DNA from 2 places in the Ruminococcus sp. HUN007 genome. Region 2 is predicted to be linked to the other one. Evidence: riboswitches for the same ligand, from Rfam matches in the RefSeq annotation. Region 2 holds a riboswitch; the other holds the start of a gene.
What was found. A riboswitch is a leader RNA that binds a small molecule or an ion and turns the genes downstream of it on or off. The one in region 2 is predicted to bind cyclic di-GMP.
Positions count from the first base shown of each region.

Region 1: it holds a riboswitch for cyclic di-GMP, as region 2 does, so the genes downstream of both, CC97_RS18935 (transglutaminase domain-containing protein) here and CC97_RS01790 (hypothetical protein) in region 2, are expected to answer to the same signal.

Region 1 is NZ_JOOA01000002.1:1,734,522-1,750,410, reverse strand. It holds gene CC97_RS11710 (cohesin domain-containing protein) at 1-702, shown strand, start outside; gene CC97_RS18945 (substrate-binding domain-containing protein) at 927-3,728, shown strand; gene CC97_RS18940 (substrate-binding domain-containing protein) at 3,756-7,319, shown strand; gene CC97_RS11695 (DNA-deoxyinosine glycosylase) at 7,379-7,873, shown strand; gene CC97_RS11690 (hypothetical protein) at 8,000-8,539, opposite strand; gene CC97_RS11685 (polysaccharide biosynthesis C-terminal domain-containing protein) at 8,934-10,343, shown strand; gene CC97_RS11680 (glycogen/starch/alpha-glucan phosphorylase) at 10,420-12,825, opposite strand; cyclic di-GMP riboswitch class I at 13,382-13,470, shown strand; gene CC97_RS18935 (transglutaminase domain-containing protein) at 13,597-15,889, shown strand, end outside.
Region 2 is NZ_JOOA01000001.1:407,167-423,055, forward strand. It holds gene CC97_RS01785 (hypothetical protein) at 1-989, opposite strand, end outside; gene CC97_RS01790 (hypothetical protein) at 1,354-1,569, opposite strand; cyclic di-GMP riboswitch class I at 1,657-1,732, opposite strand; gene CC97_RS18435 (competence protein CoiA family protein) at 1,820-2,752, opposite strand; gene CC97_RS01800 (hypothetical protein) at 2,771-3,928, opposite strand; gene CC97_RS01805 (hypothetical protein) at 3,963-4,289, opposite strand; gene CC97_RS01810 (IS1380 family transposase) at 4,448-5,770, shown strand; gene CC97_RS01815 (AraC family transcriptional regulator) at 5,905-6,411, opposite strand; gene CC97_RS01820 (hypothetical protein) at 6,678-7,019, opposite strand; gene CC97_RS18440 (GNAT family N-acetyltransferase) at 7,500-8,264, shown strand; gene CC97_RS01830 (hypothetical protein) at 8,451-8,822, shown strand; gene CC97_RS01835 (transposase) at 8,843-10,600, shown strand; gene CC97_RS01840 (ATP-binding protein) at 10,943-12,115, opposite strand; gene CC97_RS01845 (hypothetical protein) at 12,269-12,517, opposite strand; gene CC97_RS01850 (DUF3592 domain-containing protein) at 12,657-13,082, opposite strand; gene rlmD (23S rRNA (uracil(1939)-C(5))-methyltransferase RlmD) at 13,176-14,540, opposite strand; gene hemZ (coproporphyrinogen dehydrogenase HemZ) at 14,579-15,889, opposite strand, start outside.

The sequences.
Region 1 (15,889 bases), on a different contig from region 2:
AAGTTCACGGTATTAAGTGCTGAGCCGGGAGATGCTGACGATCCGGATGATGATTATGCTGATGGCATCACTATAACCAAAGATGTGAGCCTGAATGTTTACAGAAATGCTGAAAACAGTAAAATGGCTGTTTTCATTTACAGCAGTCTTTTGGGGAACGTAGATGAAGATATGGTGTTTGCGACTGTTGAACTTAAGGTTAATGATGATGTGAAAGACGGAAATTATGAGCTTCCATTTGCTGTTCTTGAATACGGCGGAATGGCATGCGCATACGATGATGTAACGAATGAAATTATTTACAATGAACCTGAGTTCCGCGGGGCGCTTATCAAGGTAAGCAGTGCTTCAGAAGAAACTATACCTGAAGAACAGACTGAAGTATCAGAAAATGAGGAAAATGTTCCGAAAGAACAGCCTGAAGTAACAGAAAAAGAAGAAACACCGGCTCCGGCTGAAGAACTTCCGGTTATCGAAGAACCTGAAAAGCCAGTTGGACCAGGACATCACGGCCCTGCAGGTCCGGCAGATCCTAAGCCTGATCACAGACACGACCATAAACACGATCACGCACCAGCTCCTAAGCATGATGACCACAGAAATGATCACAAAAACAGCTACGAAAAGGCAGTTGAGAAGATCGCTGAAGATATCACAAATGTAATTACAGATGTTGCAAAGTTTATCTTTTCTTTATTCTAAAGAATAACAATTGTTACTGCTGTAACTGAAACGATGCCCACTCATTCGTAACGCACGGATGAGCGGGCATTTTGTATTTAATCATCACGATATATTGATTTTATACTCTGCTTTATGATATAATTTACTATGTATAAGAGCGTGCGGGTCATTTGGGGATATAACTGATATTTTCTCTGTTTGCACCTGTACAGATGAAAAATATCAAATAAGGGGGAAGGAATATGAGAAAAAGAGCCCTGAAGAATATAAGGCGTAAAGCCGTGTTGCTGGCGCTTGTTTCAGGAATGGTCTTCGGAAGTACCGGGATAGTATCCGCTGACTGGTCCGAGGAACGTGAGCAGCAGGAGCGGGAAGAACTTATAAAAACTCTTTCTGAAAAGGAACAGCGCGGTGATATTAACGGCGATGGTATCGTCAATGTGTTTGATGTTATGAGATACAAGAACAGCATTGTCGAAGGAAGAAGTTTTGATGAAGCCGAACGCATCGATGTTAACGGTGACGGCGCCGTGAACGGAAAAGACATTGGTGCAGTAAAGAACGATATTTTAAAACAGTCAAAGCTATGGACCTATGATAACGTTCCTAAGATGGACGGATCCACTTCGGCAATAACGCTCGAAGCCGGACTTAAATCGAAGATGCTCGGAGTGTCGTACTCTGATGCCAAACTGCTCGTATCACATCACAAGACCCACGAGTCATTCCAGATGCTTCTTTCCGGTGAGAACGACATGATATTCACAGTACCGATCTCGGAAGATCAGAAGAAAGCTGCTGAAGAAGCGGGAAGAGAACTTACATTTGTACCGGTCGCAAAGGAAGGATTCGTTTTCGTAGTAAACAGGAACAATCCGGTCGAATCCCTTACCGTGGAGCAGATCAGAGATATCTATTCAGGTAAAATAACAAACTGGAAGGAAGTCGGCGGAAACGACGAAAAGATCATTCCTTACCAGAGAAACAAGGATTCGGGAAGCCAGAATTACATGACAGAGTTCATGGAAGGCTATGATCTTATGAATCCGCCTAAGGAATATTATCTTGGCTCAATGTCATCTCTGATGGACGGACTTGCGGTTTACGATAATGCCGAAAATGCTATCGGTTATTCAGTTTACTCCTACGCAGCACAGATGTACGAAAACTCATCTGACACTAAATTCATTGCAGTTGACGGTATAAAGCCTACAAGAGAAACTATGGCGGACGGCACCTATCCTCTTCTCAGCAGCACATCGATAGTTTATACTGACAAGGCATCTCAGAATACAAAGGATTTTGCCGCCTGGGCAGTATCTGAAGAAGGGCAGAAAACTGTTCTTTCATGCGGATATGTTCCGTTAAAAGATATGGAGTATCCGGAGAAATTTAAGCCGTATTCCGCCAAGGGTACTGGCAAGGAAAAGCCGGCGGACTACAAGCAGGCAAAGAAATATTCGGAGCTTAGTTACAGACGTAGTTCATATGACGAAAAACCTCTGTCCCGCGAAGAATGTACAATCAACTGGCTTGCAGACAAAGAACTCCAGAACATGATAAACGATGATATCAGTAAAACGGTGTTTAACGGTCAGGATATGCTCGAAGGAATATGGCACATGAGCCTTCATGCAGTTAACGGATATATAAACATCAGTTTCAGTAATTACTACTTATCAAATAATTTTGAATTTAATTACGACGCGATAAACGGTGTAAGAATAGAGAAGCTTTCAGATTATTTCTATAAAGATGAAGATTTTGTTTCTGCTATTAACCAAAAATTAAACGAGCGTACTATATATGCCAAGGATATTAAAACGGATTTTCTTGGCGTTCTTGGAGAACCAGCCAAATTCAGTTTTGAAGATATAGTTTTTGATGCAGATGGGCCTTATTATGATAAAGAAACGAGACTATCATATCAGGTTGTCTTTGACGAACTGTTCGAAAGTATGATAATAGGTGAATATTACGACTGCAGAAACATTGTCGATGAAGCTAACCGACCCATGGATAATCTTATTTTTTCGCTGGAAGACCGCGAGTTTTCGGAATGGAGAACTATAATTGTTACTGGTGATGACGGTGAACCGCGTGTGAATGTCACCTCCCGTTTCCATACTGATGAGGAAATCAAGGCAGAAAACAAGCTCTATGATACAGTTTACGAAAAAGCAAAAGCTCTGCGCCCGGAAGGAAATACATCGTATATCATAGTTGACAGACATTATGAAATGAATTATTTCCGTGTGAATTACGGGAAGGTGGACGGACTGCCCAATACTCCGTATATGTTCTCCGGCGATACAGGCGAGCAGATAAAACCTTCAGATATTTTCGGAAAATCATTTGAAAAGTATGATGACTGTTTAATATACGAAATTGATCTTGGTGCCGGTACAGTTACTCTGCTCGGACTGTCTGATCCTTTCACGGAATATGAACAAACGTTTTATCATTACACGGAACATGAGGAAACGTTTGATACTGATAATTTCGACAGAAGTATACTGTACAGTGATCAGATAAAGGCGAAAACGGAGAAGCAGGATAAAATTCCGTACGGAATTCTGATGGACGACAAAACGGTAGATGTTTATCCTGAGTCCTATGTTGTTGATTACGGCGAGAAGAAAGTCTTATCTCAGATAAAGAAGAATCTTTACGTCAGTATAAAGACTCTGTGCCAGTCACACGGCAGTTTGTGGTATGAATGCTGGGATGGAAACACTGATGAATATATCGGCTGGATCAGCGAAGAAGACTGTACCATGCACAACCGCTTTTTCCGTTATGAAGAATACGAGACTCCTTTATCCGGTATAGTTACCGGCAGTAAAACAGGTGATGTATTCGGATACACGAATGATTACATTCTGAAGAAAGGTGCTGAAGAAGCACTGCGGAAGGTCGAAGTAAAAAGAAATGTTTTGATCAAACGGGCATGTTACAAATCAAGCTGGTTATATGACTGCTTTGATGCAGACAATGGAGATTATTACGGCTGGATTAAAAAATCAGATCTCACTCTTGAATAAATGAGTGATAATGAAAAGAGGAACAATATGAAAAAACATTCACTGAGAAAAAAGATAACAATCTTAATGGTTTTTACATTGATCGCATGCGGAGGAGCGGTTACGGTTTCAGCTGAGCCGGATACTTCCACTGAAGAGGGACAGAGAGCTGTTTCTATTATGGAAAAACTGTCTGAAAGAGGGCAGCCCGGCGATATAAACGGCGACGGTGTTATAAATGTTTTTGATCTTATGAGATATAAAAACAGCCTTATTGAGGAAAAGGGCTTTTACAGTACCGGAGAATCCGCCATCGATGTCAACGGTGACGGTTTGGTTGACGGAGTGGATATTACCGCTGTAAAGAGCGATATTTTAAAACAGTCAAAGATCTGGGCGTACAAAAGTGTGCCTAAAATGGACGGTTCCACTTCAGCTATCCCTCTCGAAGCAGGATTCAAATCAAAGATGCTCGGTGTTCCATACAGTGACGCTAAGCTTCTCGTCGAACATCATAAGACCCACGAATCATTTTCAATGCTGCTTTCCGGTGAAAACGACATGATATTTACAGTGCCGATCTCGGAAGACCAGCAGAAAATGGCGGATGAAGCAGGAGTAAAGCTGAATTTCGTACCGGTCGCAAAGGAAGGTTTCGTTTTCGTTGTAAACAAGAACAATCCGGTCGATTCACTTACAAGTGAGCAGATAAGAGATATTTATTCCGGAAAGATCACCAACTGGAAGGAAGTCGGCGGAAATGATGCGAAGATAATTCCTTACCAGAGAAACAAGGATTCAGGAAGCCAGAATTACATGACCGAATTCATGAAGGGCTATGACCTTATGGATCCGCCGAAAACACTGGTTCTGGGAATGATGTCATCTCTTATGGACGGAATTGCGGTCTACGACAACGCTGCTGATGCCATCGGCTATTCAGTTTATTCCTATGCAGCACAGATGTACGAAAATTCATCAGATACAAAGTTTATAGCAGTTGACGGTGTAAAGCCTTCAAGGGAGACTATGGCTGACGGAAGCTATCCTCTTCTCAGCAGTACATCGATAGTCTATACAGACAAGGCTTCACAGAATACGAAGGAGTTTGCAGAATGGGCTGTTTCTGAGGAAGGTCAGAAGACAGTGCTTGCGAGCGGCTATGTCCCGGTATGTGATATGGAATATCCGGAAGAGTTCATTCCTTATTATGCGAAGGGAACCGGTAAGAAAAAGCCGGCAGACTACAAACCAGCTGAAAAGTTTTCCAGACTGGCGTGGAGTGTGTCATGGAACAATGGTATGCCTGACGGAGAGTCTCAGATATTCTGGCTTAAAAACAAGGAACTGCAGAAACAGATAAACAGTGACATTCATAAAACTGTATTCGGTGATAAAGCCTGTGTAATTCCGGGAAGCTGGCGTATGGATGTTACGATTTTCAACGGTATAATGAATATATGTTTCAGAAAAGGCGGAGAATATAATTATCGTACTGTTAAACTGGAAGGCGTATATAATTTAAATTACGATCTGAAAAGCGGTAAAAAGCTGGAAAACTTCTCGGATTTGTTCTATAAAGATACTGATTTCGTACCTGCGGTAAGCGGCAGGACAGCTGATATACTGGCCACAGAATGCAGCGATGTGATAAAAACAGATTATATAGGCCTTATGGGAAAGATGGATAACTTCTCTTTTGATAATTTCATCGTGGAAAAGGACGGTCCGTATTTTGAATATGATCTGAGCGTCCCTTTCATTTCGTACTATGATGATATGGAACTGATCGACAGTATGATCACAGGCGAATATTTCGACTGCAGGGAACTGCTTGAATATAATACTGAAAACCGGTATGATGTTTATATTGACGAAGGTACTTATCCTGAATGGGAAAGACAATATAAATATGATGAGAACGGCGAACTCCGTTTTGACTATACTTCACGTTTCCATACAGCAGAGGAAATAAAGGAACGAAATGCGGTAATGGAACAGATCTATGAGAAGTATGTTGCAGAGACGAAATACCCGGTCGGACGTAATGCTGTTACCATTCATAAACCTGAAGAAACTAAGTCAGAGTTCAGCCTGAATGTTTACGAGCTGCATCTCAATGTGGCATCGATAGATAAAGCTCACCAGTACTGGTACGATCCTGAAACGCTGGACAGACTGCAGTTATCCGATATTTTCGGAGAAGACTTTGAAGAGTATAATGAATCCGGCGTTCTGATGAATGTCGATTATAAAAAAGGTTACGTGAAAATATTTGATAAAAACAGCGGCAGGGATTTACTTATTAGTGAAATGCCTGAAACAATGAATACAAAGTACTTTGATAAGAATACTCAGGAAGAAATCAGTACGATAAAACAGCTTAAGGAAAAAGCTCTGGAAAAAACGAAGGTGCTTTATGCGAAGGATTATCCGGAAATCGGAAAACTGGATGAAAATCATGTGCATGTAACTGTCGGAGAGGAACGGCTTGTATTCCGCAAAGCAGTAATAGATACAGATATAAATGCGGTTACAGTATTCATCTTTGATACGGCGGATTTTGATAATATACTGACTACCTATATGTTTGATCCTGAAACGCTTGAGCCAATAGAGAAATCAGATGTGTTCGGAGAGAAATTTAAAAAATATGACGGACACGATTACAGTATCGCTTATATAAATCTTGACGGTGGAACAGTGTTCCTGTATGATGACGATGCGAAATTCTATACGGAGGATATAGATTTTGAAAAGCTGAATATGAAGTATATTATTCCGAATAAGGCAGAAGTAATGGATCGCAAATGGCAGAAAAATGCTGTAGTCAGCGCCGGAAATGATGATGCTGTAAACAGTTACAAGGCAAACTATGTGACAGACTACGGTCCTGAGGAGGTTTATCTGCAGGTAAGTGCTGACACACCGGTAGAGATCACACACATCTGCAGTTCCCACGGAATACTATGGTTTGAATGCCGCGATGAGGATCATTATTATGGCTGGATACCATCCGGAAATGTAAAGCCGGATTTTAATGAAGAAGAGTATGCGTTTTATGAAAAGCATCAATTCCTTTTCCTTGACGAACGTCCGGTGGAATTGTATGCGTATGGTTATAACAGAGATGATATATTTGTGTATTCAGATGAATATATTTCAGAAACATCAGAAAATCCGGAAACTGAAATAACTGATCATATAACAGAATACCGCAGACTTATTGCAAGAACAAAGTGTCAGTCACACGGAGAATGGTGGTACGAGTGCTGGGACGCAGACGGCAGGTATTACGGCTGGATAAGAGACAAAGTTTTAAGCCATGCATATCCGTCATATTCATTTAATTCAAAATACATACCGATCACCGATATGCCGGCATCGATGGAACTCACACTTATGGGTAAGTCGTTCGGCGGAGCCGGCTGTTATAACGATTCATTTATTATGGAATTCGATGCAGAGGATCCGTTTAAAATGATCGAGGAGGATATTAAAGTCACTGCAACAGAATTCTGCTATTCACACGGAGAGCAGTGGTATAAAATTACGGATGCTGATTCGCCAGACGGATACTGCTGGGTCAATGCATGCTATTTTGTCGGCTGATTGACAACCTGATCAGTTTTTTCTAAAACAAAAATACAACTTACAAGGGGGATTTTATTATGATAACTCATCCGATCGAACCGGTATACGATAAGGCATCGAGAATACTCATTCTCGGAAGCTTTCCGTCGGTAAAGTCGAGGGAAGCAGGCTTTTTCTACGGGCATCCAAGAAACCGTTTCTGGAAAGTGGTTTCTTCCATATTTGAAGAGGATATTCCGCAGACGCCCGAAGAAAAGAAGGCGTTCCTTTTAAGAAATCACATAGCCTTATGGGATGTTATAGCATCCTGCGAAATAGAAGGCTCAGCTGATGCCAGCATAAAAAATGTCACACCGAATGATATTAACATAATACTTGCACAGTCAGATATACACGCGATCTACGTAAACGGAAAAACGGCTTTCCAGTACTACACTAAGTATACCCGTCCGGTTACGAACCGTCCTGCAGTCTGCCTTCCGTCAACAAGCCCTGCAAACGCTTCCTGGAATCTCGAACTCCTTACAGAAGCCTGGCAGTGCATAAAGGAAGTTGCCCAGTCAGAAGACTAATAAGTCAGAATATAACGATACCCCCGGCATCTGAGTGAATTTCAGATGCCGGGGGTTAGTTTATGTAAATAGTGCCGCAGGCACCACCTGCTTCAGGAAAGGAACGCCTGCGGCGTGCTATCTTTATCACAATACTTCAGACTGAAGTGTTTCCATTATTTTTGAGCTTTTCGGTGCGTTCATTGTATAATCCTGAACAGCCTGAATATCAAGCTGCAGAATCAACTTTCTGTAATTCAGAAGAACTTCCTTGTAATAATCGTAAGGAAGTTTGTTTTTATATCTGAGCAATTCTACAAGCATACGTTCTTTGCTGTAAATACGCACCGGATATCCTTTATATTCAATCTGAACTATTCCCTGATTAAAGAAGTTCACAGGATAAAAATACTGTTTAACATGCTCGTTTTTTATCTTGGCAGCATTTCGATCAGTTGCAAGATCATAATCATCCGGTATCACATCAGTTAAACCATAAATGTAAAACGCATTTCGCATCGTTATAACTGCATTAGGATATAAAAATGACAGTACTGCTATTTCAGGTACATATTTATCTTCGGAATAAACAGCTTTACCAACTTTAAAAAGTTCGCCTGAACTTATTTTCTTTTGAATCATATAATCTGATCCCAATTCTTTAAGGCACTCTGAACGGCTTTTCATTCTGTTCTCCTTTCACTTTAGATAAAATATCCGCAGTTTAATAAGTTTTGCGGATGTTTTTCTAAATTATATATCATATTCACGTAAAAGTCAATAAGTAAGTTTAACAAAATCATCCGCATTATTATATGTTTTGCGGATGATTTTATAAATAGACAGATGCCATTATTCAATTGTGCCGCAGTCACCACATTTTCAGAAAAGGTGGGCAGCCTTTGGCTGCCAATTATAATAGCAGTTGTCGTCCAACGGACGACAACTACCTTGTACGCCTCATGAAAATTCCGAGCTGCCGGCATCACTTTTGCTATATTTTGCGCAAAAGTATTTATTTTTCTGAAAATGTCTGATATAATAGAAGTGTATTTTATTTTTTAAGAAACGGGGGAGAAATTTGGACAGATATAAAAAACTCGTATCTGATACATTTATCTTTTCGCTTGGTTCATTCAGTTCGAAGATACTCAGCGTTCTGATCCTGAAGCTTGTTACGTCGTATATGGCGGAAGATTCTTACTCAGTCGGAGAAAAAATACGGACTCTTATAAACCTGATCGGACCTGTTGCGTCGCTCAGTCTGGCAGACAGTGTGCTTCGCTTTGGTCTTGACAAAACGCTTTCCAGAAAAAAAGTGTATACCACAGCTGTTTCATTTTCACTCATGAGCATGGCTGCCGGAATGATAGTTCTTGCGATAGTTGCGGCGATATCCGGGTTCAGGCAGTATACGGGACTTATGATGGCCTTTATGTTTACTTCGGAATTCAGGTGGATCCAGCAGCAGCATCTTAAAGCCAAGGATTACATCAAGCTTTATACGGTCGACAGTCTGCTTTCGTCAGTGTCGCTTGTACTGTTTACGCTGCTGTTCATTGTGGTGTTCAAACTTGATATTGCCGGATACATACTCAGTATTGTCATGTCAGACCTGCTGTCGATATTATTCCTTACTTATTTCGGAAACATCCGAAAGGATTTCAGATTATCCGAATATGATCATGAACTCAGGGTTAAGATGTGCCGCTACAGTGCACCGCTTATTCCGACTGCAGTACTCTGGTGGGTGGTAAGCTCCTCAGATCTGTTCTTTGTTTCGAAATTTCAGGGAGAAGATATAAACGGTCTTTATGCCTGTGCCTATAAAATACCGGCACTGATATCATTTGTTTCGGTAATATTCTTCAGAGCATGGCAGATGTCGGCCATAACACAGTACGGTACGGATGAATACCGTCAGTACTACAGCAAGGTCATGAGTGCGTACTCAGCGATGATGTTTGTGGGATCGGCCGGAATAATGATGCTCATTCAGTGGCTTACGAAACTGCTTACCGGTGAAAGCTTCTGGGAATCATATAAAATGGCTCCGTTCCTTATCATTGCGTCACTCATGCAGAGCTTCTGCAACTTCTTAAGCGGAATTTACAATGCAACCGGAAGAAATGATAAATCATTTTATACCAGCGGCATAGCTGCGATAACAAATATTCTTCTGAACCTTGTTCTTATTCCGATAGTAGGCGTTCAGGGCGCGGCTTTTGCTACCATGACTGCTTACGTTGTCTGCTTTTTTATCAGACTTAAGGATACCCGCGCTCTGGTGGGCTACAAGGTTGAATGGGAAAAGCTTGTTATCAATTCCGGAATCATTCTTTTCATGGCCGTTATCATACTCATTGATGCGCCGTTCATGAAAGTATGGCTCTTTATCGGGTTCCTTGCAGCGTGCGCAGTAAATGCACCTTCGCTTATCCAGACAGCAAAAAAGCTTCTGCACCGTGACGGCGGTACCGCAGATGCGTAAAACATATTAATCAAAAATAAAGCACCGTAAAGATCATTCTTCATCTTTACGGTGCTTTTTGTGCTGAAAAATATAATTATTTATTAAGTCCCCAGATGTTTCTTGCATATTCATTAACAGCTCTGTCAGCTGAGAATATACCTGCACCTGCAATGTTGCAGAGAGACATCTTAAGCCATGTGTACTTGTCGTTGTAAAGTTCTGTTGAACGCTTCTGAGCTTCACGGTATGATTCGAAGTCAGCAAGTACCATGTACGGATCAGAGTTTACGAGTGAGTTTGCAATCTCGTTGAACGCACAGCCGTTTATGCCCTTGTACAGGCGGTTGACAGCCATCTTGATCGTGTTGTCAGACTCGAAGTAGCTCTTCGGATTGTATCCTTCATGCTTCTTTGCTGCAACTTCAGCTGCGTTCATACCGAAGATGATGATGTTGTCATCGCCTACAGCTTCCTTGATCTCGATGTTTGCACCGTCGAGAGTACCGAGTGTGATCGCACCGTTGAGCATGAGCTTCATGTTACCTGTACCGGATGCCTCAGTACCTGCCAGTGAGATCTGTTCGGAAATATCACTTGCCGGCATAAGTATTTCGGAAAGAGTTACCTTGTAGTCTTCGAGGAAGTATACATTGAGCTTTTCAGATATCTTAGGATCTTTTCTGAGTTCCTGTGAAATGCTCCAGATCATCTTGATGATCTGCTTTGCAAGATAGTAGCCAGGAGCTGCCTTCGCTGCAAAGATGTATGTCTTAGGTGTGAAGTCGGCATCAGGATGTTCGAGGAGATAGTTGTAGTCAGCGATGATGTTGAGTGCATTGAGGTGCTGACGCTTGTATTCGTGGAGTCTCTTTACCTGAACGTCGAAGATGCTGTCAGGATCGATCTTGAAGTCGAGGTTGCAGTAGTTCTTGCAGTACTTAAGGAAGTTTTCCTTGTTTTCACGTTTTACCTTTGCAAGCTCGTCGAGAACGGACTTGTCATCCTTGAAGAGTGTGAACTTGCTGAGCTCGCTGCCGTCCTTAAGGAAGCTTGAACCGATCTTGTCACGGAGAAGCTTTGTAAGACCCGGATTTGACTGGTAGAGCCAGCGTCTGTACGCGATACCGTTTGTAACGTTCTTGAATTTGTACGGATAAAGCTGATGCTCATCGGCAAAAACATCTGTCTTGATGATCTCGGAATGGAGCTTGGAAACACCGTTTACGCTGTGTGCTGTTGCAACGCAGAGAGTAGCAGTGTGGACGGTGTTGTTCTTTATGATGGACATACGGCTTGTCTTGTCGTAGTTGTTTTCTGTAAGGCTTGCGATCTTTGCGCAGTATCTGTTGTTGATCTCAACTATAATGGAGAAGATTCTCGGAACGATGCTCTTGAGGAGGTTTACATCCCACTTTTCAAGGGCTTCAGCCATTACAGTGTGGTTTGTGTATGCAAATGTGTTCTTTGTGATATGCCATGCCTTGTCCCAGGTGTATCCGCAGTCATCGAGGAGAATTCTCATGAGTTCCGGAATTGCGAGGGTAGGATGTGTGTCGTTGATGTGGATGGCTACCTTGTCGTGAAGGTTTTCCAGTGTTCCGTAAACGGACATGTGGTTTGTAACGATGTCGCCGATCGAAGCTGCGCAGAGGAAGTACTGCTGTCTGAGTCGGAGGGACTTGCCTTCGAGGTGGTTGTCGTTAGGATAAAGAACCTTTGAGATAGCGTTTGCGATGCTGTTTTGTCCGAGTGCCTTTGCGTAGTCACCCTGGTTGAACATTGCCATGTCGAAGCTTGGTGACTTTGCGGTCCAGAGTCTCAGAACCGAAACGCCTTCGCTGTCGTAGCCTGAAACGTACATGTCACACGGAACGGCGATAACTGTGCTGTAGTTCTGGTGTGAGATGTGGTGGTACTGGCTGTCCCAGTATTCGTGGAGTTCGCCCTCGAAGTGAACTTCGATAGCCTTTTCCGGTTTAGGGTCGAGCCATACGTCACCGCCCGGCATCCAGTTGTCAGGAAGCTCGGTCTGCCAGCCTTCGTCGATCTTCTGCTTGAAAATACCGTATTCGTAGCAGATCGAGTAGCCCATGGCAGGAATGCACTGTGTAGCCATGGCATCGAGGTAGCAGGCTGCAAGTCTTCCGAGGCCACCGTTTCCGAGGCCGGCATCCGGCTCGTTTTCATATATTTTATCGAGGTTGATCTTGTATTCCTTGAGAATGCTTCTTACATCCTCAACGATCTCGAGATTGTAAAGGCTTGTCTTGAGCGAACGTCCCATAAGGAATTCCATTGAGAGGTAGTATACCTGCTTCTTTCCCTCTGAGTTGATCTTGTTGTTGAAGCTGTTTCTCTTTTCACTCAGATAATGCATTACAATAGTAGAAAGTGCATTGTACACCTGAGCGTCGGAAGCATCATTCGGTGTGATGTTGTAGTCAGTCTTCAGGACTTTTTCAAGTTCCTGTCTGATATAATCCCTGGTCATCTTTTTCATCTTTTTTCTCCGTTCTCCGGCCCTTTATGTCTGTTTCCCCCTGACTAAAATACAGACTGATGTGTTTTAGTCAATCTGATAGATAACATGCGATACCGGTTAATTATAATCTGTGATATGTATAAAATCACTATACATACAATTATACACGAATTAAAGCCTGAATTCAATAGTTTTATGTGCACAAATTAAAGTGAATTAATCTGTTATAATATAAATAGTGTAACGCCGGTTTTACGGGCTCTAATCATATTTTTAATCCAGGTTAAAAATTCAGACGGTATTTTGCATACAGAATTCTCGTCTTAAGTGTGCATATCTACAAATCGGAAGTATGAATACGAAAAATTTATATTAACTATTGACAACGGTATTCCACAGTGCTATACTGTGTACAGAAGATAAATCACGGGCCTCCAAAAAGGCTCACATATTTATTTTCATCTGACCTAAACATCTGCTAACATCTTACTCCTCCGTCGTACTAAAATTTTCGCATATGATTCATAATGATCTGACTTTTCAATTCACTACTCACTGAATATAATAGAAAAATTTAATTATTGGGCAAACCTGCTGAAAGGCAGGGACGCAAAGCTAACGGGTCTAAACCGAATAAAAAGGGTATGACAGCCAGCTGCACAATTTTTAAACGACCTTTAAGAACGGACGTTTATGGTTGGAAAAAAAGGCTGATACCATAAGTATCAGCCTTTTATTAATTTTTGATGTTAATTTAATGAGTAGAATCAGGGAAATGGAGGATTCACTATGAAAAAAGGATTTGCAAAATTTATGAGCGGCCTTTTGTCGGCCGCCGTTGCTGTCAATTTTGCAGCTCCGCCGCTCTTTGTTCTGGCTTCGTCGGATGACACGATCGCGAGCCTGAGCGAAACGCTGAAAACGGGACTGCAGAATTACGAAACGGCCATTGACATAAGTAAGTTTGAAATGGCTCCGGATCAGGACAATCTTTCGAGATTGAGCGAGGTTCTCGGTTATGTAAGAAAGATGCCTGAAATGTTCTGCATAGGCTTTGAAGATCATATTTCGATCCAGCCTGTATACGCAGCAGACGGAAACCTGATCCTCGGACAGGTCAAATTCAGCTATACCAATACACGCGAAGAAGCAGAGGCTCTTATGACAGAGCTGAATGCAAAGATAGACGCTGTAGTCAGTGAAACAGTAACGCCGGGAATGACCGAACTTCAGAAAGCACTTAACCTTCATGATTATCTCGTACTTAATACGGTGTACGATACTGAAGGAACACTGCCTGACAGAGACGGCGGTTCATCTGCATACGATATTCTCATATGCGAAAACGGCGTCTGCGAAGGTTATGCACAGGCATACAACATGCTTCTTGACAAGGTCGGAATTTCATCCATAATGGTAACAAGCTACGACATGAATCATGCGTGGAATCTTGTAAACATTGATAATGAATGGTATCACGTTGATTCTACATGGGATGATCCGGTTCCTGATGCCAAGGGCAGAGTTAATCATAAATACTTCATGCTCTCAGATGATGAGATCAGAAAAGCCAATCCGGAAGCGGGAAGAAATTATATTCATGACAAGTGGGACAGCAAGGGTATTGAAGCCACTTCGAAAAAATACGATCACGCTTTCTGGCAGACAGTAGGCACTGAGATATTCACACGCGGAGACCAGTGGTACTTCGTCGATAACAAAGGTGAATACAGCAGATATACAGAATCCACAGGCGAAGTTGATAAATTCGTAAGCCTCGGTGACGAGCGCTGGTACGTGTGGGGACAGTATTCAGCATACTGGGAAGGCAAATATGTAAGCCTGATCATTTCAGGTGACAAGGTTTACTACAATTCGCCGACAAACATTTACAAGATGAATCTTGACGGTTCCGAAAAGGAAAGTCAGTGCTATGTAAATCCATATGATACAAACGGATATGTTTACGGCCTGAAACTTGACGGAAATACAGTATACGCAGTTATCAAGCAGGAACCTTCAGATGAAGGAACACTGTATGAAGCTCTTGATGTACGCTTTGAGAAGAAAGTAAGCATTATCGATACGATCGTTGATTCCATAAATAAAATGGAAGACGGTTCATCAGCAAACTTTGATTTCAGAGATACAGAAAGCATCCTTCCGGCAGCAGCCATCGATGCAATGAGAAACAGAAACATCAGAATTTCCCTTGACCTCGGCGATTATAGCTGGAACATAAAGGGTAAAGATGTAACTGCTGAAAAGGCAAATGATCTTAATCTTGAAATAAAGAAAGACCAGGGAACTATCCCTGAGGAAATGTTATCGTCAATCGCTGATAAACGCAAATCAGTTATTGAACTGGATCTTCAGCACGAAGGCGACTTTGGTCTGAAGGCCAGCATAAACTACGCACTGGGAGCACAGTACATAAACAATGTCGCTGTTCTCTACAGTTACGACCGGCTTGGATCCAGAATGGACAAGGTCAATACATCGATGGTCGATTCAAACGGCAAACTTCAGATGGACCTTGATCAGTCTGCAAGCTACGCACTGGTATTGTGGGACCTTCAGGCTCCTGAAGACCCTATAATACAGGCTCCGGTTAAGCCGCCTCAGGAAGAGGTACCAGCTGAAACAACAGCTGAGGCTCCGGCCCTGACAGAAGCAATGACTTCTGAAGTTACAGCATCTCCTGCAGAAACAGCAGTTTCCAAAACAGCAGCTTCCGAAACAGCAGTTTCCGAAACAGCAGTTTCCGAAACAAAAGCTTCTGAGACAACAGCTGAGATCACATCAGCAGTTGAAGTTGCAGATCCTGCGGAAACAGCAGCTGAAGTACCTGCAGTTACTGAAACAACAGAGATCACAGCTGCATCTGAACCTGAAGAATTCAATAAAACAGCTACAGGCGACCTCGACGGCAGCGGCAAAGTGGATCTTTCAGATCTTACAACACTTGCACTCTACCTTTTAGGTGAAGGTTCATTCTCAGATGTACAGCTTAAGATCGCGGATGTAACAGGTGACGGCTTAGTGGATCTCGCAGATCTCGCTACAATGAAGCAGTTCCTGG
Region 2 (15,889 bases):
TACGAATCAGAATAGAGTATCTGAGCAATGTTACGAGGATCTAATTTATCCTGCTGAATATCTAGCCCGACACGGTGCCAAATGTATGCGTCGTTATATTTTAAATCATAATCTGCTTCATAATTCTTGTCATCATCATATAAATTCTCGGTTTCTGATATGTTTTTTCCATTCTTTTCATCCAAAGATTCTGTACAAAAAGATTCATCCAGAAGATCGTACATTTCATCATTTCGCAGTGCAAACCAAGGGAGCAGTTGCGAAGCATATCCACATATACAATCTGGAACTTGAGGAATCCATGCAAGATCATCACCTATATCAATGAGATAAAGAAATGCAAATATAATCTCATAAGGATTATTTATGCCGAATTTTCTGACACGTTTTTCTTCTGTCTTCTGTATAACCACAGCCATCGATGCATAAATTTCATAGCATGATTTTATTCGCTGGTACTTAAGTCTTTCAAGTTCTTCGAAGTAAGCGTCAATTTTCGAATTAATCCGTGATATTTCGTCTTCTTCGAATTTATCATAATCGTCATCTTCTGCAAATCTATTTTCAGGTTTATAAAAAAGAATACTATTCTGGACAATATCTTTGTCAGGTTTACTGCTAATTTGTTCAAGAACAGCTATTTCCTTTTTTATTTTTGGTATTAGTTCTCTGCTTTTTTGTTTGCACTCTGCAACTTTTTCCAATATGATATCAAAAAAATCGAAACTGAAGTTATGTATTCTGTTTACTGCACGTTCAATTATTTCCGGACGAATAAAAGAAATCAGCGCATAATATCGCTGACTGTCAGATAAACTTTCAGCATCCTGATAATATTCATCAGAAAGAGAAATATAATCTTCAACGTCATCAGTGTCTTTTATGTAGCTTCCGTACTCACAGAAATCAGATTTATCACATGTAATATTAACTGTTTCAGGTGTCCAGAATGTTTCTGTAGAACCGTGACGATTTTTTATCAGATACATTACTCCTTTTATAACATCATTCGAGAAAACAGCATCCTGAAATTTGTCTGGAAGATCAACACTGCTAATTCTTTCATCATGGGGAATGAAGTAAACTGCTCGGTCATAATTATTTGATTTCAGTAGAGAATCTAATATAAAGATTGAAGCAGCTAAGGTTAAATGGCACTGACTATCTATAGTTTCAGGAGTTCTTGTCAGTGTAGATGAAAAGAATCCACATAATTCTCGCTCAATACTAAAGTCTGGATACTTGTCCTCAAACTTTTCAGTAATCCCGATCAGAATTTCCAGTTCAGCTTTGATTCTTCTGTTTCGATAAGGAGCATCAATTTTCATATCCTTGTATTTTTCAAACCAACGTTCATCTGGACAATTCTGCTGATATTCCATTCGCTTTTTTTTCAGCCTGCTCATCATAAACTGTGCTACATAACGATTTGATTTTTTCTCTGTATCCAGGTTTGGAGCAATCAAATTTCTCTGAATCGTTAATTTTTTCAACCTGCTTGTAAAACACCTCATAAATGCCATTACTATTCTTCATAGCTTCTATATTTTTTCGTTTTTTACGTGGCATGGTTATCCCTCCCAATAAACGAATTTGCAATGTCTAAACCGCTAACAAAAAGCACCCCATAAAAGAGGTGCTAATAGTCCGTATAAATATTGCAGCTGGCTGACACCCCACAGTCCCTATAGCTTTGCGTCATACACTTTCGTGCATTTTGCCTTGTTATTAATTATTATTATACTTTATTTTTACGAATCAGTCAACAGAAAATAAAAGTTCTGTTTTCGCGCTGTACGATATAAAATTTTCTTCTCGTTTACAGGAACTTATTTTTAATTTCCAAAAGAAAATCACTAACTGAATATTCAGTTGCCGAAAAAGCTTTGAAACAGGATCTCTGAGCTATAGCGTCTCGATATTCAAGGTACAAAGCTTGTGAAGTAGCATCATATTTCTCTCCATTTCCATGAAGATCTTCAGCAATATACGAAGCAACATCACTGTCTATTTCATCATCACACCAGATAACTTTTTCAAGTTTTCCAGGATAGAATTCAAGAAAAACAGTAACATTTTTATCCACAGCAGGGTTATAGTGAATAAACGTCTTTAAAGGCCTTTTCCATTTCCATTCATATGTTTTTTTAGACGAAAACTTGTCATTGCAGTCATATAAATACTCGATACCATTGGAGTCACATGCGTCAGGAGAACCGAAAATGGCATGAAAAGCAGTAGCAACTCTATATTCTTTTATGATCCAATTGTTCTTTTGTTCTCCGTTTTCATATCGGTATCCATCAAATATATATTCTGGTTCCACTTTTGAAAAACACTTGGAATTATATTTTTCATTCACATCAAATACCCAAATTACCTTTTTACCGATTGAAGTATAAAACTTATTTCGTTCATCAAATTCTTCGGCTGATAAAGGCGAATGTTGAAATTCTATTACATACCCGTATGCCAGAACATCAGCTCTATGACACGGATTCTCGAAAGGTAGAGGTACTTCTTGATTCTTCAAAGGGAACTTATTTTGCCAGGCTTTATGCCATTCAGACATATCATGTGAAAATGTATCACATTCTTTACGGCTTTTATGAGCGAAATGAGCCGTAATAGTTTCTGATTTCTTTGCTTTTACTACCAGAGCACCATGACAAACCGGACAAAAGTATTTTTCAGTACCCGCCGCTTTTTCAATTGAAATCTCATTTTTATTTTCATCAAGAGCTTTAAACAATTATATCGCCTCCTCGAATTAATCATATATGTTTTCCCACAGATTCTCTAGATGCGCTGATGAAATTTCTTCATAACAATCAATACACATTCCGGTAAATACATTGCTAATGATTCCTGTAGACATAAATTCTTCAAGCAGCTTATCTTTACCGCAAACAATACAACCTATTTCATCTCTTCCAGGATCTCTTTTTTGAATATCATTCACCCAGTAATTGATAATTCTGTCCGGATTCTTAAGCCGCTCAGTACGGAATGAGTTCTTGAATCTTTCTTGTCTTGCTGCTTTTTCCTGATTAATTCTGATTGCGCGCTCACGTGCTTCTTTTGCAGCCTTTTCCTGTGCCGCTTTAAGTCGTTCTAATCTTTCACGCTCACGTTTTTCCTGTTCCATTTTCTCATGCAACGCACGTTCTCTGACTTCCTGTGCTATTTTTTCGTTCCTTATTCGTATTTTCTCCTGCTGTTCATTATAGTAAATTTTTGAACGTTCTATTATTAAAGGAAACTGTTCTTCCACATGTGCATTATAAAGCCAGTTATAAATTCTTTCGTTTCTGCGGAGATATTCAAAAAGCTTTTCCTTAGTACATTCCTGGATTCTCGTGCCTTCACCGCTAAGATTTAATTCAAGCGTTGAATAATCCTTATATCTCGATACTTTCCCGTATGCACAGGCCGTATCAGGTGGAGTAATTCTTATAGCAAGTTTGTGGTCATGCCAGGAAGCAATAATTGCTTCCGGTTTGCCATCATTACTTATGATTTCTGATTCTTCAAAAACGATCAGCTTTCTTGAAGTACAGTTGATTACATTTGAACCATTAACGTCTTCAGAAGTGATTCTTATTTTATCATAGATGTTTTCTTCGGTAATAAATGAATACTCAGATTTCTGATAGATTATATTAATCGCTGGAAGAAGGACTGGATTTCCTTTTTTAATATACTCATCCACAATCATATACAAGCCCATCATGTACGCATTAAGTTCATTACAGCCTTTTCCGCTGTGGGCAAAGTGATGAACTTTTATCTCTCCCATACGGGCTATAAATGGTTCTCTGCAGGCAGGACAAATACAATTACAATCAAGTCCTCTTTCTTCAAGAGGGACATCTTCAATCATTATTATCTGTTCGTTACGCAAAGCAAATGGATTCTTTAGCATCATTATTACCGCCTTTCAATGCTTAAGTGTTTGTAAATTAACCAAGTGTTAAATGATCAACACCTTTTTTATGCATCTCAGCCATTATAGGGTTTACGTTATAGTATTCACAGCCGAATTCCTCACAGATTTCATCAAGTTCTTCAGGTGTAATACCACATTCTATTGCTTTTTCAGTCTTAAAATCAATGTAGTTATTATCACTTTGATACTCTATCATTGTAATAAAGCATTGATTCAGAAGAATTCCGAAAGGAACTCCTATCTTTTCAGACACCTCTGAAATAGCGAGACATGTTGATGTATCAAAACCATATTCATCAGTTGCTCTGATAAATTCAAAAAAATAACCTGAATTATTCATCGCGGCATAAAGAAACTCTTTTCAGCCACATAATCATGTAATTTAAAAAGTTTTTCATGTTTCACCTAAAAAGTGAAGCTATGGTATAGAAAAAGAGCTTCAAATTTGTTATAATTGAAATCGCCAAACAACAAAATAACAAAGGAGAAGCTCTCATGATTAATAGTATAAGCGATTTTTCATTTAAATTCAATAGTTCTGTGAAATTTAATTTCGATGGTGGCGATTTAACGTCAGATTCCGGTGCCCTTTTGATAGAAGAATTCATGCATGTAACAGGTATAAAAAAGCTGTTTCAGCTGTTTAAAACAAAAGATTCCGCTGTTAGATTTCACACTGACGCAGATAATCTTCATCAGGCAATTTCACAGATTTTTCTTTCATACTACAACGATTACGATGCTAATGAGCTTGCTCATGAACATGTTCTCACAACTTCCCTAAACAAGGATCGCATTGCTTCACAGTCATCAATGTCAAGATTTTTCAGCCGCGCAGATGGAACTACAATCAAGCAGCTTAACTGTATACTGACTGAGTTAAGAAGAATAGCTTATGCAATTAAAAGACCTGAATTCATAGTCTTTGACTTGGATTCAACATTGCTTGATACTTATGGGAATCAGGAAGGCACAGCCTTCAACTTTCATTATCAGAACGTTGGATATCATCCATTACTATGCTATGATGCATTAACCAAAGACCTCATTGGAGCTGAATTACGCGAAGGATCAAAATACTGCAGTAAAGATGCTGCAGATTTTCTTGAACCAATATTCAAAGAGTATACTGAATCATATCCTGATATGAACTGTATGCTCAGAGGAGACAGCGGTTTTGCCGCTCCGGAAATATATGATCTTTGTGAAAAGTATGGTATCAGCTATGTAATCAGGCTGAAGGAAAATAATGTACTCAGACAGCTCGCAGAAGCTAAACTTAAAGATTTGAAAACAGCTGTAGATTTGAATTCGCTTGACTATGCATGTACATACGGAGAATTCGAATATCAGGCTTCCTCGTGGAAACACCCGAGACGTGTTGTTTTCAAAATTGAAAAACCATACGGCCAGATGATTTACATGTACACCTTTGTTGTTACTTCAATGAAAAGCGAAGCGCAGCAGCTCATCAATGCATACTGTAAACGCGGTGCTATGGAAAACTTCATCAAGGAAGGTAAGAACGAATTTGGATTCCGACATGTCAGCAGTAAGTCGATGACTGTAAACGCTAACCGATTTCTTATCCATGCGCTTGCATACAACATCTTCAATCTGTTTAGAAGATTTGCCTTGAGTAAAAGACTTAGAAACTGTAATGCCAATACTATACGTATGGCTATATTCAAAGTAGCAGGAAAAATTGTATGCAAGTCCAGATACAAATACTTTAAGTTCTGCAGCAATTGCGTACACAAGAGCGATATTATAGAAACGTATATCAATATTCAACAGCTTTATGTACAGCTGAATGAATAGTTGTGGAAAACCAAGTATTTTGAAAATCGAAAAATCAAAAAAAAATATATTTACAGGATAGGTGTACCATCTCGAACTGTTTTATAGTGGCAAATATTCCGAATTTTCACTTTTGAAAATTGATTTTTAGAAATTCATAATTTTTCACAGCGTTCCGAAGTTTCGTGAATTATTCGGGAATAATCATCTTCTGAAAATGTATTTTCATTAATCATCCCATCAATTGCATCCTGAAGTCTTTTCCCTATTGTTTCAGAAGGAGCCTTAAAATTAGATAAACGAAATCTATTGTCCTCAAGTCTGATTTGGTTTGTTCTGATATCTTTAGGGGTATGCTTGTAATATCTTTTCATTTCATTTGTAAACTTTGGCTGATCTGCATAACCATACTCCAGTGCGATTTCAGCAATAGGTTTTTCTGGGTAATCCACAAGTTCTTTGGCAGCAAAATAAGCTTTCCTCTTTTTAAAATAAGTACGTAGCGTGTCAACTCCGTTAGAGAAAATTGATATTGCCTTGGTAAACTGCATTTCTGAATAACCAGATACAGCATAAATCTCTTCTTTGATTTCAGTGAAATTTTTTCTGATATTTTCATCAATGATATTCATTACCTTATCAAAAATATTTACTTTATCCATGCTGAACCTCCTGAATTTGTTTTGGTATCATCATTATACCACGCTAAGCTCTTTAACTCTTGTCAGATAGTATATAAGAATCAACAAAAACAAATTATTTCACGTAAGTGAATCTACTTAAGATTATTATACCACATTCGTTGTGTCATTATCAGGACATTGACACAATTCTATTTCAAGGAAAATCAAAAGCTCCCTAACATCAATTTAAAATGTTAGGGAACTTAATAATTAATATTATCAAACCTATTGAACGTTTCAGTTTATTACAATATTATCATCTTTGTTTTTACCTTGTGCTTGGTTACTTTATTAAATGTTTGGTTACAAACACGGCACCTGTAAATTTTCACAGTATTATAATATGTGGTTTCAAATCGAACCCAATCTTCAATATAATATTTTGTTTCCGTTTCTGTATAGTTTGGTGTAGTAACGGTAGCTACTAATTCAATATGCTGATTATGATTAGGGCATGACGGATTAGCAACTGCATGAACCGTGTTCTGTAGTGCAACTGAATTGTTGTTTTTGTCAATTGCAGTTCCAGCTGCGATAAGTGTCATAGCCATAGCAATTGCAGAGATTTTTTTTAATACATTGTTCATTATGTAGTCCTTTCTGTGTATCTAGCAGATACACTCAAACATTGTATTATTAATCATAATACACAACAGGAAATATGTAAATGGAACATTCTTACTTGTTAAAGGTATTATTTTTAATTGTTTTACGAAAATCGTACGCATTTAGATTTACGCATGGTAATTTGACTGCTTTTTAGCATTATAAGCAAGTTAGTGAAATGGAACAAGAATTCTATTTGATTTTCAGTTGTCAGTAAATTATTTCGTTAGCTTTACTATTCTACATTTTAAAATATATGTATAAACTTTTCTTAACTGCCACTGTTCAAATCTGCTCAGCCATGAGCAGATTTTTCTATCGCGCCACAGGCGCATCCATTTATTCGGTACGCCTTCGGCGTACTATTTCTGATTGAAAATAACGAATAGTTATAGTATAATTGGTAATGTAAACAATCTGCAAAACCACTCGCATAATTTAAAACTCATGAGGAAAGACATATGGAAAAGCTGAATCCAACATCATACCAAAGTATCATACAGCAAATAGAAAAAACACCGTGCGGCACAGTTTATCCGCTCTCAATTGCAGAAATGAATCAGTATGGAGACATCTACAAAGATGATGATTCTGTTTTGATCTGGCACTATAGCGGATTCGCTTTCCTTTATGGTTCTTGCAGCAACTGCTTTCTTGAAGCGATTTACAATATGTTTTTAAGCCCATGCAATGATCTGCCAAGACGTTTTATACTGTTCTCAGCAAATACGAGAGTTATTGAATTTTTCCGAAACAAGCATGATATTGTACTCGGAAAGCGATATAATTTTGAATATCCTCTGGATAATCCTATTATTAGCAGTGAACTAAGCCCAGATTACGAGATATGTCAATTCAATGAGGATATGTTTAATAACTTACAGGGACGTATTACACCTCGTTTTTCCTGGAGAGATGCTTCTGAATTTTTGAATCATGGGATGGGTTATTGTGTCATGCATCAGAAAGGAGCTGTTTCATGGGCTTTTTCGGCTGCTGTAAGCAGAGATGAAATTGACATCGGAATTGAAACAGTTTCAGATTTTCGTCACATGGGACTTGGGCTGGCTGCAGCAGAAAAAATGATTCAATTTTGTTTTGAAAAGCACAAGCGCCCTGTCTGGTCGTGTGATGCAAATAATACAGCATCACAAAAAATAGCTGAAAAATTAGGATTTGTAAAACATTCAGAATACTTTGTTACTATTCACGGCCAAATAATGTAAAATAGAAAAATGATAATGGTGCTGAAAACATTGAAAATGCGATGTTTTCAGCACTGTTTTTTTACGTAAAAAAAGTACAAAAAAGCATAGTGGTATTTGTTTAAATAGATACCAATAAAACTATTGACATTTTCGTTGGTATGTGATATAATAATAAGTACCAAGTGTAGAAAGGAAGCTGAAATCATGTCGATTGTACGCTACACAGATAAGAAAACCGGAAGAGTGGTTCTTTATGAATCAACATCACACTACGACCCTGTAACCAAACAATCAAGACCAATACGCAAGTATCTTGGAGTGGAAGATCCGGTAACGGGAGAACTGATACCGTCTACAGGAAAGCCGGGACGAAAGGCTAAATCAGAATCAAATAGCAATACTGTTGAAACGAAGGTAACAGCAGAACCGGATTACAAGGAAATCATAAAAAAACTAAAAGAAGAAAGTATACAGAAAGATAAAAGAATCAGCGAACTTGAAAAACAAAATGCTATTCTTAAAAATCACTTACTGAACATAAAGGAATCAGCAGAAAGAGCGCTGGAACAGAAATAAAACAGAACAGGAAGCAAGCTATGAACAGGCAGTTTTTTATCAATACATCATTACAATATGAAAATAAAAGACTTAAACGTCTGGTAAAAGAATTTGAAAATGGTGAGAGATATAAAAAACTGCAGCATAATCATCATCTCATATATCTTGGATATCAGAGGCGGATAAAACAGCTTTGCAGACAAGTTCGGTCATCAAAAAATGCAGTGAAGAAAGTACGCGATATCTGGTATGAACAGCTTGTAATTGAATGCGAAAATCACACCAAAGAGCTTGATGAAAAGATAGATACAATCTGTAAATTAAGACAGGAAAACTATGATTTGTTCTGTGAGTATCAAAAAAAGCTTGCTAAGAAGGACGAAGAATATCAAAAAGCACTTGACGAGAAAGACACCATAATAGAAACACTTAAAGCCGAGATCCGGCATATGAAAGCGGTACAGGACAGAGATGGAACCAATACATCTCTGCCTACATCGCAGACACCAATCGGGAAATCAAAAGCAAGACCAAACAGCAGAGAAGAAACCGATAATTCCAAAGGAGGCCAAACAGGGCATAAAAGATCAGAGCTTGAACCACCTGCAGAAGAAGCAATAACTGATATAACGGAACATTGTTTAACTGAAGATGACTGTTGTCCGAAATGCAAAAAAGATGAGTTTGAATATACCGGAAAAACAGAAAATCGCTATGAAATAGAAGTAGAAGTTAAAGTAAAGAGGGTGAAGCATAAGTATTACGTCTACAAATGTAAGAATTGCGGGACCCTGGTGATCAGCAGAACGGCACCTGAAAAAAGAACGAAAGTAAGATATGGAGCAAACGTACAGGCAATGATACTTGTTTTGCTGAATATTATGAATTCGTCAATAAATAAGGTTCCTGTATTCTTTCAGGGCATAACAAACGGAGAGATCAGTCCGAGTGAAGGGTATGTAGCTAAAGTACAGGCCAGAGCCGCCAAAGCACTGGCAGTTTTTCATAATGATTTGCGAAGGGAGTTACTTAAAAGACTGCTCATTTACTGGGATGATACCGTGGTTTACGCCGATACCAAAAGAATCTGCCTGAGATTTTACGGAGACGAAAGAATCGCGTTCTTTGCAGCCCATGAAAACAAAGATATGAACGGAATTCTTCTGGATGGAATACTTGAAAATCTTTCTGCTGAAACATCTGTTATGCATGATCATAACAGCATCAATTACAATGAACGTTTTGTGTTCATAAATATTGAGTGTAATGCACATTTGCAGCGCGATCTTCAGAAACTTGCAGATGAAACCAATCATGAAGTACTGCTTGAAATAAAAGCATTGATATCAGCAACGATAAAAGACCGAAAGAATCTGATACAAGCAGGAACAACACGATTTGATGATGGATATCTTGAAAATTTTGAAAGCAAGCTTACAGAACTTCTGCAAAGAGCAGAAACGCTGGCAGAAGCGAATACATCAAAATATTCAGGCGGTCCGGAACGCGCTCTGATACGCAGAATCATAAAATATCGCAGCAATTACTTCGCCTGGGTATATGATTTCAGTCTGCCTACAACAAATAATCTCTCAGAACGAGCACTACGTGGGACGAAAACAAAAATGAAGGTGTCAGGTCAGTTCGCATCTTCAAAAACAGCAAATAACTATGCAATGATTCGTACATACATTGAAACATGCCGAAGAAATGGAATCAACGAATATGATGCATTAACAAGATTATGTGATGGTAACCCATATACTGTCGAAGAAATATTTGCTGAATGTGAATAATAAAAAATACAGCACCACCAGGCCGGTAATAAAACCGGTCCAGTGGTGTTGTTTTCTTTTGTACTGGGAAAATTAGGTCGTGAATAGTAACAATACTTTACTATCAGACGATAGATTCTGATAAAAGTACTTGACAAATCGGTATGCCTTCGGCATACTATTATAATTGCTGCGCAGCAGCCATTGTTTTTTCAGACCGTAGCCTCTATAAGTTTCTTTCCGTGAATATTTATTTCCTTTACTCCCTGTTCCTTATCTTTATTGAAATTAAAACTCAGCATATATCCTTTTTCAAGACCAAAGTAATCTAGATACTCACATATCTGCTGTTCGCCTTCGGCATTATACCGCGGTCCCCGCCATATCTTCATTTCGATTATAAAAAGCTTTCCATTCTTCTTCCGATGTGAACAGATTATAAAGACGTGTTTCAAATATACGGTTTGCTACTTTCACTTTATTGCCGTCATTTCTGATCAGGCCGTACATCTCCATGCACGCTATATCTTCCTGGTCAGAGATGTATGATAACGTTATACCGTCCATAAGGATACTGCGGAGTGCTGATTTTAGCTTTGGGTACAGCTTCAGATTTTTGGTCATCGTCTGAAACAGGGTATTATTCTCTGAAATCAGCATTTTGACAGCAGTCAGAAAGCCTTCCTTCGTCCACGCTTCTGACGGAGATATGTCCTTACATATCTTTTCATCGATCAGCTGACAGATACGGCTTACAAGAAACGGATATCCGCTCGTCTGGTCGTGTATAAGCTTCGCAATATATGCCGTGTCCATTCCGGTATGATGATCTGTCTCGTATTCATCAAGCATTCCTTTTATTCCGCTTTCCGACAGACTCATGTCTATATCAAAATCTGCCGAGATGTTCCACGGACTGTTTTCTCTGCCGTCATCGTCAGGTCTTATACTGCTTTTCAGATGTTTAACGTCGGTGACTCCTGCAAGAATAACTGAATGAAATGTTTTATATTTCGAAATTTTCTGCCTTTTAAGATAATTAGAACGAAGCTTTCCGAGAAAATCAAGAAATATCTGACTGTCGGATGCCTGATCAACTTCATCTATAATAAGAACAAGCTGTTTTGGATTCTTCCTGCACCATTTATCAAAAATGCGGAATATGTCACTTAATACAAGGTCTGACTGTACAGCTGACAGCTCTTTCAGATCTTTGTATATTTCATCAGGGACAGGAATCTCAACCGCATCATGAGTATCACAGATCACTGCCGCAAGCCCCTTTACAAAGGTGCTCTCGCTTTGGTACATTCCTTCAGTCAGATCCTGAAAATCAAGACTTATCACATCATACTCATCAGACAAATACTTATCAAGAGCAGTAAGTGTTGTCGTCTTTCCGTACTGACGCGCTCTGTTTACTGTAAAATACTTTTTTCCGTCTACAAGTTTTTTGATCTCCCTTACCCTGTCTGATATGTCCACCATATAGTTTTCTTCCGGTGTACAAACTGCCGTGGTATTGAATACCTTCATGTGTCAGTCTCTCCTTCCGTTCCTTAATTAATACACAGTATTAGTATAACACATTTCAGATCAAATACCAAACTGTTTTTATACTATTTAATTCCTCTAACCGGCTTTTAAGTAATACCTTTTTTCCGAATCCAAAATTATCACTCCCCGTATTTATTTAGATTTTTTCTTTTTCAGTAATACAAATACCCCTATTACAGTAAGAACAATACCAGCTATTATTGCACAAAGCAATGGTACACCGATCTTTCCTGCTAAAAAAATAGCTGTCGGTCCATCTGCACCACCTATTATCGATATTCCTGATCCGGATGTTGCATTAGCACTTAACAACGTTACTGTTCCTGCTAAGGCTATAATTAAGCCTATAGACAACAGCACTATTCCTGCAGTCTTTTTCATTTTATTCTTCTCCAGTAACATAAAAAATCGTAATTCAGATATTCAACACCTGATAATATCCCACTTATACCATTATTTGTAAAACCCTATAAACAGGGGCTTTTATTATAAAGTTCGCTATAATTTATCACTTTTTTGTTTAATAAGAATAAAAAACGACCATTACATAAAAACAGTCAAACATCACCAGAATCGGTATAAATAACGATACCGTTAAAAGGCTTTTAAGTTCACCTCTTAAACAAATGTCTGTCGGTTTATGCGGATTAATTTTTATAGTAGTTTCCATATTTTTTTCATAGCGATAACGGCTGGTACCGCATGACTCATAAGTCTGACCATTATATTCATATTTAAAAGTAACTCTGTAGCTATATGAATATTGTACTCTGCCAGTTTTTGAATCTTTATGTTCATGGACTTCCTCTGTTACGGACGTTACCTCAGCATCAACTTTTTTTCTGCATAAAATCAGTGTTTTTATTGATTTAGTTACGACCATCAGTTCCAGTACATGAAAAACTGCTAAAAGTAATCCGAAAAAAACAGGTCCTATATATTCCATTTGTTTTTACTCCTTTCATCATCTTTTCTCATACTTCAACTTTGATCCGATAGTAATTCTCCATCTTCACATAGAAATCTGCTTTTCGGTTGCTCACCGCTCTAAGAGCACGCAGCTTTCACAATGAAATGTGCCCGGGAAGAGATCTATGCCCTTTACTCTTTTGAGTTTATACCCGTTCTCCTCACTGCAGAGGATCTTACAGTCCCTTGCTGCTGTTGCCGGGTTGCATGAGATCATTACTATCTTTTCCGGAGCCATTTTTACGATCGCATCGAGGGTAAGTCCATCACAGCCTTTGCGCGGAGGATCGACTATGATCACGTCAGGTTTTCTGCCTTCCTTCTGAAGGCGGTCGGCTATTTCGCCTGCGTCGCCGCAGATGAAGTCTGCATTGGTCACACCGTTTGTCGCTGCGTTAGCCTTCGCATTTTCCACGGCCTGCTCAACTACCTCGACACCGGTCAGATGACTTACGCGGTCTGCCATGGAAAGGCCGATAGTACCCGCTCCGCAGTAGAGGTCGAAGAGTTCTTCGTTTCCTTTCAGGTCAGCAAATTCTGCAGCAATGCCGTACAGTTTTTCTGCCTGTTCGGTGTTGACCTGATAGAAGGACATCGGTGACAGTGTGATCCTGTTTCCGCACATAACGTCTTCAATGCAGTCGCTTCCGTAAACGGTTATATTGTTCTCACCGAGTATTACGTTTGTATTGTCCGGATTTACATTTACCACTACGCTTTTTATGTCAGGAAATTTTGCGAGGAAACCGGTTTCAGCTATCATCTGTTCCATAAGTTTTGCAGCCGACTTTGTTTTTGAAACAAGACAGACCATGATCTCGCCGCTGTGGAAACCTTTTCTGATGTAGATGTGACGGATAAGTCCCCTTCCCGTTGTTTCGTCGTAGGCAGGTATCTTGTTGTCGTTTATAAACTTCATTATATGGTCAACGATCTTCTTAAAGATGACCGGCTGAAGTCTGCAGGCTGTGTACGGGATGACACGGTGACTGCGGTTTGCGTAGAATCCGCACACTGCCTTTCCGTCCTGCATGGCAACAGGATACTGGGCCTTGTTGCGGTAACCGTTTATCTCACTGCATCCGAGGATCGGTTCGCATTCTATGTCAAAACCGCCGAGACGCTTAAAGCTGTCGCTTACAAAGTCACTCTTTACCCTGAGTTCCTCTTCGTAGTTTATGTGTCTGAAAGAGCATCCGCCGCACTGTCTGAATACAGGGCAGTCCGGTTCCTTTCTTGCAGGAGAAGGAGTTATTATTTCCTTTACAATACCGTAAGCGTAGCTTTTGAGTACTTTTACTATCTGAACCTTTATGACATCACCTGCGGCAGTCTGCGGTACAAATACGGCCATGCCATCAAGCCTGCCTACACCGCTTCCCTCGTTTGTGATGCCTGTGATTTCCATTTCAGCGATCTGATTTTTAGTGATCATTGTTCCTCCAAATTATCAGCGTATATACCGGAAACATTTCATTCAAAAAAATTCCGTATTTCGTCTTTCTTCTTCATAAGCTCGTCAAATCTTCTGATGTACTCATAAGGGAACTTGTAGTTCATTACCCTGCTTATCGAGTTGTTCACATCAACGAGCTTCGTGGATGCCGCACATCCTGCTCCGAGTATGGTCTGTGTCTCGTCCATTATGAAAATGTTGTAGAGCGATCCCTTGCCCGGCTTCGCGTAGCCGATGTTTTCAAGACCGTCGATGGTGTTTTTCTGACGGTACATGTAGTACGGATCATATCCGTGAGCGATAAGTTCACTTACAGCGTAGTCAGCCATGCGTGTCGCCGGATTGGATATGTTTTCATGGCCGGTCTGATAGAGTCCGGCTGATCTTTTAAGTGTAAGGGCGTGAACCGTTATTCCGTCCGGATCAAGAGCGATTATACGATCAAGTGTGTCCCTGAAGCTTTCGAAAGTGTCGGTCGGAAGTCCGGCTATAAGGTCCATGTTGATGTTGTCAAAGCCAAGTTTCCGCGCAAGTGCAAAGGCTTCGAGCACTTCTTCGGCTGTCCCCTTTCGTCCTATCACACGGAGCACGTCGTTGTTGAGTGTCTGCGGATTGACCGAGATCCTCGTTGCACCCATTTCCTTTATAACGGCAAGCTTTTCTTCAGTTATAGTATCAGCGCGTCCTGCTTCAACATTGTATTCACGTACCTGCGAAAGATCGAAGCACTCTGCTGTTTTCCGCATGATCTTTCCTAGTTCATCGGCAGATATGGAAGTCGGAGTGCCGCCGCCGTAGTAAACGGTATCGATCTTAAGTCCATACTCATCAACTATTTCACCGAGTATTTCAAGTTCCTTACAAAGATAGTCAAGATAGTCCGGAATAAGCTTGTACGCACTGTCCATCGAGTGGGAGACGAATGAACAGTAGCTGCAGCGCGTCGGACAGAACGGTATCGAAATGTAGATGCTGACTGTCTTTTTATCAAATTCCGGCAGAAGCGGATGCTGTACCATGGCTGTACGCCAGGCAATATCAGTCTTCTTCTCCGAAACGAAATACTTTCCGGTAAACTCCTTACGCACCTGTTCCTCATTCATGCCGTTTTCAAGCATGACATTTATCTTTCGCACAGGACGAATGCCGGTAAGCAGTCCCCACTGCGGCTTCGTGTTATAGAATCTGCACAGTAAAAGAAACAGAAGCCTGCAGATGATAAATTCTCCGTCCTTTTCGTCAAAGCTTTCAGCCGGTGCGGTGCATGAACTTCTCATTACACGGCCGTTTTCTCTTATGTACGCGTAGTAGTACACGTTTTTACGGCA